DNA from 2 places in the Iodobacter sp. CM08 genome. Region 2 is predicted to be linked to the other one. Evidence: riboswitches for the same ligand, from Rfam matches in the RefSeq annotation. Region 2 holds a riboswitch; the other holds the start of a gene.
What was found. Region 2 has a riboswitch for manganese ahead of R6242_RS21300 (TMEM165/GDT1 family protein). Riboswitches for the same ligand answer to the same signal wherever they lie in the genome.

Region 1 (5,775 bases), on a different contig from region 2:
TTATCAAACAATGAATAGCTATGCAGAATCACGATAATCTCAGGCGTAGCCTAGCTGGCTTGCCGCAAGTGCGGTGCCTTCAATACGGGCGGCAATTTTGGCGAAAGCAGTTTCACGGCTGGTGCTAGTGTCATCGCAAAAAGGCGAAAAGCCGCAATCATCAGTGGTTGCCAGATAAGGGTGCGGTATATACCGCGCCGCTTGCAAGACTCTGTCGCAGACCAACTGCGCCGTTTCAATTTGCGGGTCAATCACGTCGATCACTCCCACAAAAATGACTTGATCGGGTTTGCGATATTGCTGAATAATTTTCAGCACCCTTTCAGGGTCTTTCTCACAAGCCAAGGCAATATAAAAACACCCTGCTTTGATTTCAAATAAGCTGGGCAATAATTCGGCGTAATCCACATCGGCGCTATGGGTGGAATCATGATCGCTTCCTGCGCAGGTATGAATGCCAATTTTTTGCCGTTCTTTAGGGCTAAACCGATCCAGCAGCATATTATTGATATCAATAAAGCTACGCAGAATATGTCCGCTTGGGTCCAACTTTACCGAGAGCCGCCCTTCTGTAAAATCGAGCTGCACTTTACTCGCGCCTTGGGCAAAGCAGCCGCGAATTTCTTTTTCCTGCTCTGCTAATAAATCAGCCACAAACTCATCGCGGGGATAATCAGCCAGCCCCTGTGCGGGATACAGCAGGCTCAATGCCGAGGCCGAGATAATGGCTTGCTTAAAAGGCTTATCCGTATATTGACGGGCCAAGCCAATGGTTTCATGCGCAAAACGAGCAAAACGAAAAGGTCCACGGGTTAAGCGTGGCAGCTGGCGAATATGCCCGTCATGAAAAGGAATACACAAACCGTCTGGGGCCATATTTTCATTGCCTTCAACCCCGTATGTGGCAAAGCTATGGGTTTTACGCTGCTCGCCATCGCCCAGCACAGGCGAGCCAATGGCCTCTAGCTTCATCACCGTATCTTTGACGGCTTCATTGTAAAAGACCTCCATTTCAACATCGTTCAGCTCACCCTGCTCGTACAAAACTAACGCGCGTTGCAATTTGGCCGACCGCGGTATGCTACCTATGGATTCAGTCTTAATACTCATGAAATATCGCTCCTAGATTTAGCTTCTTTAAAGTTTAAGCGAGATGCCACTACTTGCATAATTCTTTCTAAATTATTTCAAGCTACCATGACATTAAAACAAGTAAATAAATTAAATCCCATAAAAAAACAGAAAAATAAGTCAGTATAAAGACAGCAATTAAACAGACTCATTCTCTTTAGTCCGTAATGACCGCCCTCACATCAATCCCATATACTGCACGATAGTAAAAAGACACAAGGCTATAAAGTGTAAACAAGCACCTTGCTCAGCCTCACCCTCTCTGCCAAAATTTGCCCTCCTGTCATTGGGGAGTAGCTATCTTTCGCGCAAAGCGAGGGAGGTGACGTCAACAAACTTGCAGCCTCTTGCTGCATGGCGTCATTAGTAATCGGCGAATAGCGGATTACCCAGCGAGACCTTTGGCCTCGATGCGTTTGCCTGCCGGGCAAGCCGTATCGTTGCGCCATTGGTTTTAATTGCTTGCCCGGCATTGTGATTTTGCATGTTACTTACCCTACTGCTGTTTTTTTGCTCCGCCATTGCCATCTATTTAGCCTGTGATTATTTCGTTAACGCCATTGAATGGTGTGGCCGACATATGAAATTAGGCGCAACTGCCGTGGGCTCGGTCTTAGCTGCTTTTGGCACCGCCTTACCAGAAAGCGCCGTCACTTTTACCGCCGTAGTATTGGGTAGCACACCCGAACAAAAAGAAATCGGGGTTGGTGCAGCCATGGGTGGCCCCTTGGTTTTGGCCACCATTGCCTATGCGGTAGTTGGCTTAGCGCTATGGCGTAATCGGCAGCGATTAGCGCGCAAAGATTATTTAGTTCAAGTTGATCAAGTGCGCCTTAGCCAAGATCAATTGGCTTTTTTAGCTATTTTTGTATTTAAAGTGGCCCTTGGTTTAGTGGCGTTTGCCTATAAACCTTATCTAGGGCTGATCTTTTTACTCGCCTACGCCGTCTATGTATGGCGTGAGATTAATAGCGCCGAAACCGCAGCGGAGGAAGAAGAGCTAGAGCCGCTCAAGCTACGCCCCAATAGTCATAACTGGCGCTGGGCCGCTTTACAAGTAACCTTAGCACTGGCCGTTATCGCTTTTGCCTCGCATGTTTTTGTCGCCCAATTAGAAAGCTTAGGCGCGCTACTTGGTTTATCCCCGCATTTAGTAGCGCTCTTACTCAGCCCCGTTGCCACCGAGCTACCAGAAATCATGAACACCCTAATTTGGGTACGCCAAGGCAAGGAGCGGCTAGCACTGGCCAATATCTCTGGCGCCATGATGATTCAGGCCACTATTCCAAGCGCACTGGGTATTTTCTTCACCCCTTGGCGCTTTGATGGCCCGCTACTGGCCTCTGGTATTGTCACCACAATTGCCATTGTGCTGCTATGGCAAATGTTTAGGCGCGGGCACGTAAACTGCAAACAACTCAGCTGCATAGGGTTACTCTATGGCGTATTTGCGCTTGGCTTGGGGCTATATTTATAGATGGAATGGTCTTTAGCAAGGGCATAGTTTAAACATGCTGCTGGCGCATTAAAGTGCACAAGCAAAGCCACTACTTAGGCATAATTTATGGTGTTGATACCTTGATTATAAATATGCAAAAAACCAAACTGATCGCCCTATCCGGCAGCCTGCGAGCCGCTTCGCGCAATACTGCCTTGCTAAGAGCCATGCAGCAGCTTGCCCCCGCAAACATCAATATCACGCTATATCAGCAGCTCGCGCTGATTCCCGCATTCAACCCCGATTTAGGTATCGACGAGTTCCCCATCATTGCCCATTTAAGAGACCAAATCATCCAAGCCGACGGCCTTATTATCGCCAGCCCAGAATATGCGCACGGTGTGAGCGGTGCACTCAAAAATGCCCTAGATTGGCTAGTAAATACCCCCGCACTGGTCAATAAGCCCGTCATCACCCTCAACGCAGCGCCACGCGCCCATCACGCTTTTGACTCACTACAAGAAATACTCAAAATGATGTCGGCACACTGGATAGCTGATGCCTCTATTACCCTCCCCATTATTGGAGCCATTGAAACGGCAGCAGATATTGTGGCGGATAAGGTATGCCATAGCGCAATCAGCTTGGCCCTAATATGCTTTACAAATGAGATTGAAAGATTTAAGAACTGAGCCGTGAAATGGTCAAATACATAGTTTAGAGGGTAGCTCAAACGCCTTTAGCCCCTATTAAAGCACCACAAAACTCAGTTAAGCGGCATTAATAAACACATAAGTGATAACGCTGGCGGGTAAATCCCTTTATCATCTGCCACCAGCGCATATAGCAGCCCTACTTTTTTTGGGCCGCAAAGCGCCAAGGCCAATTAGTGCCTAGGCTTAATTTCAAGCAGCTGTTGTAAGCATCAACTAAAGCTAGCGTTTGACCGCATTTTTTTATCAGGATTACCCAATGAATCACGCTCTAATCACCGAATTATTCGAAATCATCGCCGACGGCGGCCTAGAAGAAAACGACATCGCTGCAATGAGCGCTGAAGTGATCAAAGCACATGCCGATGCTCAGAGCTACCTCGCCAATGATCCAGCAAGTAGCTACAAAGAAGAGTTTGCTATTCCACTCTGGGAATGGGTATTGCTTGAGCAACTTGAAGATGGCCTGATTTTTAAATCATCCCAAGCAGAAGCGCTATACAAGCAAATTGAAGATGCCTTTGGCGAAGGCGAGCTAGAGCTCAGCGCCGATGCACTCACGGCACTGACCACAGCCGGTGCGCTTAGCCGCATTCAAAACGAACTTGCCCCTGCCTTTACACTGATTAATTTCAGCAAGAACATTGCAAACGAAATGCAAATTCTGCTGGTGCGCAGCAATAAGCTTGAGCGTTTTATGACGCTTTGCCAAACCCTTGGCCTTGCTGCCGCAACAAGTTGTGCCAATCACTAATTTTGGCAAAAAAAACAGCGCCGCAAATAAGCCCTTATTTGCGGCGCTGTTTAATCAAAAAATTATTGATGTATTTTTATTTTTCTAGGCTAAATCCCATTAAATTTACTTTAAATAACGCTAATTTAACAATTAAAAGCCATCATTAATGGCAAGTCCAACGCCAATCGTGGTTTGCTTCCAATTATAATCAATCATACTTTCACCATAGCCACTAAAAACCTGCACGTAGCCACGTAATGGCCCAAGCACAGGCGGCGTAAACCACCCCGCCTTGATTGCCCCCTTACCGGTACTTAGGTTACCGCGCAGCTCACCCGTAAAGCTATTGCCTTGCCAGCGATAGACCGCACTTAGTTTTCCATGTCCTAAATAATCAACAATATCTGGGTTATCATCTGTATCGGCATTTTCTTTGACCCGATACCAAACTGTACCAAACAATGCAAGATTACCTTTTTCTACGCCCACTTCAGAATAAAACCGATTCCAACTACGTGAAATAGAGTCTGAACGCCCATTAGATTCATGGATAAATCCTCCATTTAATAGCATCCACTTAACGCCAGCTCCTAAATCTAGATTTGGGCGATAGCTCACAATTAATTCGGGCATATAATTGCTATCACGAAATGGCCGTGAAACTTCACTATTATACAATTGCCAATGGCTTTGCTGAGTATACGCAGCCCATATACCCCAGCGCCTATCATCCGTCGTCCAAAGACGGTTTTTAAAACTCAGCTGAAATTTTGCCTCAACCTTATTTAAATTATATTTTTCATCAGCAGAGGTGCGATAAGGGGCATTATTAGGATTATTTGAATAACGCCCAAGCAAAAAGTAATTTTCTCTAAAAAATGATATTTTGTATGGGTCAGATAAAGGATCAAAGCCCCAAGCAGCATCAATCACTGAAACAATGCTTGGATCCGCACGCACAGATTCAACTTTCGGCGCTTCAGCCACATTTAAGGCGGGTACTAGGCTAGCCGCTACCGTAGCCTCTGGCTTATCAAAACGCTCGGCTAATAAATCGTAGCAAGCCAAGCGCTCTACTCTAGCAGTAATCTTTCTGCAATCCACTGCCGTGGTTGGTTCAACCTGAGCAAAGCTACTACAAGCCGCCGTAGTAAAAAAAAGTGCACTAAGGCAAAGTCTATTCTGAGACGATTTCATGTTTAATCCAGTTTATTAATCAATTTAAAAATCAAGCTTGCGTTAAATACCAAGAGATCAATAACTCAGTAAGCGCCCACACTGATCACGGCTCATAAGCCTCCGAAAATAACTAAAATCAGTGTCGCCATTCCCGCGTAGAGCCTGTCCTCGAATACTTTAGTCGGGAGCGGGAGCGGGGATGGCGCTTTTTTAATCTGCTTGAAATTCATAAAAACTTGTTATTTTCTACTTATACATCAATAGGCAGTACATTCAATATCGCTCTTCTCATACTAAAAATTAGCATCAGCCTAATAACCCTGCCCCAACATTAATAGACAAGCCCAATATACTCATGTTAAACAAAAAAGATAATACTGACTGCAGCAAAGCAATTTGCCGCACTTTAGGGCTAGCAATGGCTACATCTGCCGTTTGCGAAGCAACCGCAATAGTAAATGAAAAATAGAGGAAATCCCAATAAGAGGGCTCTGGTGGATGATCAGGAAACAACAGTGGCTTAGCCCCCACCCCAGACAAATAAAATATATGCGCATAATGCAGAGCAAAAGCGGTGG
Region 2 (5,775 bases):
CGAAGGACGCAGCTGCCATGGCGAATCAACATCTACCCGCTGTTTCATAAGCTCCCAATGCCGCCCCATCACATCCGCCCCACCAAGTGGCTGGGCAAGCGGCATCATTTGCAAAGGCCAAATGAGAATTTGCCTAAAATGGCGCACCATAATTTCATCTGCTTCGCTCATTGAGTTCTCCTTTTGATCAGAATAGATCATCACGCAGCAGAACACGGGCAGCAGCAAGCAAATCACGGCCCAATATGCAAAAAACCCTTATTTACTGACTCGTAAATAAGGGTTTGTGCTTTAACAACGCAGCGTCACTTTAAAGTGACCGGTACGCCTTACATGCCTTTTACCGCGTAGATGGCAAGGGTATTGCGCCAATAACCTTGGTAATCCATGCCGCAACCAAATAGGAAGCGATCTTCAACCTCTAAACCCACGTAATCTGCCATCACCCCTACAGCCTTACGATCATGCTTTTTATCCACCAGCACCGCCACGCGAACTTCTTTTGCGCCCTGCTCGCGACAGAATTCCAAGATAGCCGCTAAGGTATGGCCTTCATCCAAGATGTCGTCCACGATCACCACCACACGACCTTTCATGCTTTCTTGTGGTTTTACTTTCCAATCCAACATGCCGCCGCTGGTTTCTTTACGATAACGTGTGGCGTGCATATAAGACACTTCTAGGGGGAAGCGTAAGCGTGGCAATAAATGCCCTGACACAATCAGCCCACCATTCATCACGGTGTAAACAATCGGGTTGGCGTACTGTAAATCAGCCGTCATTGCCTCTGCCATGCGATCTAGCGCGGCTAATACTTCGGCCTCGCCGTGCAAGCAATCCGAATTGTCAATAATCGTTTGGGCTTCAGGGAGTTCTAGGGTCACGATGGTGTACCTTTTTATTCAAATGAAAAACGGATGGCGCTTTTTAATAAGTACTTGTGCAAAAGTTTTATGGCAAGGCGTCGAAGCCGCAGGCAGTACAATTAGTACGACAAGGCAAGACAACGATGCAAGAAAACTTTTGCCTATCTACTTAGGTGGCTTAGCAGTCAACAGATGCTCGCTAAATAGGACTAAGCCACTACGCCATCACTACAAATCTTTAATGCCCGGCGAAATCGCAAACCGTAAACAGAGAAATACCCTGCTCACGCACGATTTTTGAGCCGCCTAATTCTGGCAAATCAACAATCGCAGCCGCCTCAACAACGGTTGCGCCAAGGCGATCTAATAATTTAGCTGCAGCAACCATGGTGCCGCCAGTTGCCACTAAATCATCAATCAGCAATACGCGATCGCCTTTTTTGCAGGCATCGGTATGTATTTCAACCGTAGCAGAGCCGTATTCAAGCTCATATTCTTCCGCGACGGTCAAAAAAGGTAATTTACCTTTTTTACGCACTGGCACAAAGCCAAGGTTTAACTCATAAGCCACTACCGCGCCCAGAATAAATCCACGGGCATCTACGCCAGCCACCATATCTAAACCCATATCCATATAGCGATGGACAAAAATATCAACCAACACACGGAAGGTTTTTTTATCCTGCAATAGCGGCGTGATATCCCGAAACTGCACCCCCGCCTGTGGCCAATTTGGCACAGTGCGAATGCGGTCGCGAATATAATCTGCGTATGGTGGCTCTGCCTGCAATATGCTCATTATCTTCCCTTAACCAAATGCAGCAAATTTAACAATCCACAACGCGGTAATAATCAATACCGCAGGGCTTAAATCTTTATAACGACCAGCCAACACTTTAATTGCAGCGTAGCTAATAAAACCAAAGGCAATACCATCGGCAATAGAATACGTAAATGGCATACCCACGGCTGTAATCACTGCCGGAGCCGCTTCCGTAATATCGTCCCAATCAAGCTCTGCCAAACCACGCGCCATCAACACCGCCACATAGCAAAGCGCTGGGGCCGTTGCATAAGCAGGCACCGTGCCCGCCAATGGCGCCACAAACAATGCCGCCAAGAATAAAATGGCCACAACTAAGCTAGTCAGACCAGTACGCCCGCCTGCAGCCACACCAGCAGCGGATTCAACATAGGCCGTTACGCTGGATGTACCCAGTGCAGCCCCTACCATAATGGCAGAAGAATCAGCGAACAGCGCTTTCTTTAAACGTGGCAATTTGCCATCTTTATCTAAAAGGCCTGAGCGATGCGCAACACCCACCAAGGTGCCGGTTGTATCAAATAGATCTACAAAAAAGAAAATAAACACCACACCAATCAAACCGGCATTGAATGCGTTTTTAATATCCATTTGCATAAAGGTTGGTGCAATCGAAGGAGGCGGAGAAAACACGCCTTTAAACTCGGTTAAACCGAATAAAATCGATAATAGCGTTACACCCAGTACGCCAATGATGATGGCGCCTTTTACCTTACGGTATTCCAAGGCCACAATTAAAAAGAAACCAAACACGGCCAATAAAGTACTAGGCGCATGAATATCACCCAATTGCACCATTGTGACCGGTGATGCTGTAATCAGACCGGCACTTTTCAAACCAATAATGGCCAGAAACAGGCCCACACCGGCAGAGATCGCTAGTTTTAATGAGTGCGGAATCGCATTCACCAGCACTTCACGTAATTTAAACGAGGAAACCAGCACAAAAATCACGCCAGAAATAAACACCGCACCCAAGGCAGTTTGCCAAGGCACGCCCATGCCTTTTACCACGGCAAAGGTAAAGTAAGCGTTTAAACCCATACCTGGCGCCAGCGCGATTGGGTAATTAGCCAACAGCGCCATAACGGCGGTACCAAAAGCCGCAGCCAAACACGTCGCCACAAATACGGCATTAAAATCCATACCGGTTTGCGCCAAAATGGCCGGATTGACGAAAATAATATAGGCCATGGTTAAAAATGTCGTAAACCCAGCGATGACCTCGGTTTTAACATTAGTACCGTGTTCTTTTAATTTGAACAATGCTTCGAGCATGAGCCCATTTCCCCGTTAAAAAAAACAAATAAGTCGGCTTGTATTGCTTGTTATTCACGCACAATACTGACCGACTCACACACTATTAACCGCCAATGCCCAGCAATGCCAACAGCCCTAGCAAAGCAAAAACAGCAGCGGCAACAAAACGAACATAGCGCAAAATATGCATCCGCGCCGCAATCCACTTACCCACAAACACGGCAGGCACATCGGCAATCATCATGCCTAAGGTAGTGCCTGCAATCACCGCCCATAGTGGTTGGTATTTAAGAGCTAAGGCAACGGTAACAACCTGAGTTTTATCGCCGATTTCGGCCAGAAAGAACGCCACAGCGGTGGCCAAGAACGCACCATAGGGCTTGATTTGGGCTTCTTCTTCACCCATCTCATCGGGAATCAATGCCCAAACGGCAATGGCTAAGAAGCCTAAGCCAATCACCCAACGCAAAACAGCAGGCGACACTAAGCCCGCCACTTGCAGCCCAAGCCAGCCCGCAGCAAAGTGATTAAGTACAGTCGCAACAAAGATGCCCAGAATAATAGGCAAAGGGCGTCGAAAGCGCGCAGCCAAGATTAACGCGAGTAATTGCGTCTTATCGCCGATTTCGGCAATGGCTACTACACCAGTAGAAATAAGAAATGTATCAATCATTGAGTTGTGTTTCCGGGGCGGGCAGGATAGAGGTCGCGCAGCATTGCCCACCCCGGGAAATGCTGAACGAACCTCAGGTCTTGTCAAGTTGACCCATATTCTGCGTTCAGAATACAGCTCCAACCGAATACGCCATGGATCAAACAATCCAAGTATGTTGACGTATTCCCCGCAAACAGTTCTTTCAAACTCGCTGCAGGCGACTACTCCCCCGAAGACCAAAGCGCGGATTTTAACCACCAGTCATGCATGCTGCAATCCCAGATTACAAAAACCGTCCATACAAACTACTATTTACATGCCTCAAATGACCGTTTTAATGTGATTTAGCAGTGCGGCACACCCTGCCTCTACTTGATCTAATACCGCCTCAAACCCAGCAGCGCCGCCATAATAAGGATCTAACACCTCGCTTTGAGTGGGCGCTGGGGCAAAGGATAAAAATAATTTCACCCGCGACTGATATTCTGGCGGGCATTGCCGCTGTAAATCCCTTAAATGGCTATTATCCATCGCCAAAACCCAATCAAACTCCGCAAAATCACTTGGCTGCACGCTGCGAGCACGCAAAAAAGACAAATCAAAACCACGTTTTTTTGCATGGCTTTGTGCACGCCGATCTGGCGGCTCCCCAATGTGATAATCCTGCGTGCCGGCAGAATCCATTTCAATGGCATGACTTAGCCCCGCATCTTCCACCCATTGCCGCATAACCCCATCAGCAGTAGGGCTTCTACAGATGTTTCCGGTGCACACAAAAATCACCTTAACTTTTTTCATTAAAAATTAGCCAATTAAAATAAAAATACCGTTTTAAAAAAAATGATGACTGCCAATATAAGTTAACAACTTAGCACGCTCTATATGGCAGATATTTAGCCATATCAATGCGGCCCTGCACCGTCGGCATTCAAGATTAATTGATTGCTTTGGTGGCTTTTGCAAGAAAATATAGGCACCACCATCAAGCTGACACCACCAGTAATCAAGTCCGTCAGCAATACGAGCTTAACTTCTTAGTTTTAGACTTCATTACTCACCTGGCACTAATCATGCTCGTCATAAACCTAAAGAAAATCTCAAAACACGAATACATTTTTATCTAATAAATCAATACATTACACTTTAAATTATTTATTTATAGTGTTGTAGAAAAATTCAAAAAAACATCAATCACCATTTTATTCTGTAAATTTACGTCAGCTATAAGTAAATATTTACCTATATTCACCAGTAATCCACACAATACAATTGTAATTGTTAAATAAGAATTTATCGTTTTTTAACATAAATTTTGACAAGCATGACCTTTCCACATGAGAAATAACCCATAGAAACCCCCATTCGCTTTAAAGAAAATAAAAGACGACCTTAATCAGGTTTGCATTCTAGGACCTGCCCAATATACAGCCGTAAACAATGCCTTCGGCAATAACTACGCAATACACCTTATTAGTGCAATCGGCGGAAAATTAGAAATATCTTTCAGTCACTTCGATGCACCATCAGTACCTCCCCCACACATATTAATTTAGGGGCATTACTGAAAAGTAAAACGGCGCTCAAAGGCTCCGATAACTTTGATCATGGCGATTGCTTCAAAGACCCTAGGTTTCAAAAGCACTTAAGAAAATCTATCTATTTGTAGCTTCTTTATTTTTCCGCACCTTCTTTCTGGGTTTTCTCTATACGAAAGCCTGCCGATTAAACGCACAGATTGACTTAACTAAATTGTTGGCACGATGTCTTCTTTTACCCGCTCGCTATTACCGATTTCCTCCCGTCAGGCGCTGTTTTTTTGTTTGCTACTCGCCATGTTTGAACTACTGATTTACGTCGGCAGCGATATCGTAATGCCCGCCATGTTGTATGTGGTGGCAGACCTTAATGCACCCGTTAGCCACGTACCCATCGCCTTGAACGCTTATTTGCTAGGCGGTGTTGCCTTCCAATGGCTAATCGGCCCCTTGTCGGATCGTTTTGGCCGCCGCCCACTGTTATTGATTGGCGCAATTCTGTTTGCCGTGGCGTGCCTAATCACCCCCTTGGTGGGCGATATCTATGTATTTAATGTATTGCGCTTTATTCAGGGTATTGCACTGGGCTTTGTGGTGGTGGTGAGTTACCCCGCATTGCAAGAGTCTTTTGAGGAA

Region 1: linked by a shared signal. The riboswitch ahead of R6242_RS16860 (sodium:calcium antiporter) and the one ahead of R6242_RS21300 (TMEM165/GDT1 family protein) in region 2 are both predicted to bind manganese.

Annotation. Positions count from the first base shown of each region.
Region 1 is NZ_JAWQUO010000032.1:46,068-51,842, reverse strand. Features, by position in the region: gene R6242_RS16870 (ATP-binding protein) at 1-32, opposite strand, end outside; gene R6242_RS16865 (hypothetical protein) at 40-1,110, opposite strand; yybP-ykoY riboswitch at 1,408-1,521, shown strand; gene R6242_RS16860 (sodium:calcium antiporter) at 1,616-2,608, shown strand; gene R6242_RS16855 (NADPH-dependent FMN reductase) at 2,722-3,261, shown strand; gene R6242_RS16850 (hypothetical protein) at 3,542-4,036, shown strand; gene R6242_RS16845 (phospholipase A) at 4,169-5,215, opposite strand; gene R6242_RS16840 (DUF1345 domain-containing protein) at 5,504-5,775, opposite strand, start outside.
Region 2 is NZ_JAWQUO010000063.1:6,505-12,279, forward strand. Features, by position in the region: gene R6242_RS21280 (hypothetical protein) at 1-171, opposite strand, end outside; gene R6242_RS21285 (hypoxanthine-guanine phosphoribosyltransferase) at 330-884, opposite strand; gene R6242_RS21290 (adenine phosphoribosyltransferase) at 1,105-1,665, opposite strand; gene R6242_RS21295 (NCS2 family permease) at 1,675-2,967, opposite strand; gene R6242_RS21300 (TMEM165/GDT1 family protein) at 3,053-3,622, opposite strand; yybP-ykoY riboswitch at 3,709-3,839, opposite strand; gene R6242_RS21305 (low molecular weight protein-tyrosine-phosphatase) at 3,926-4,402, opposite strand; gene R6242_RS21310 (MFS transporter) at 5,365-5,775, shown strand, end outside.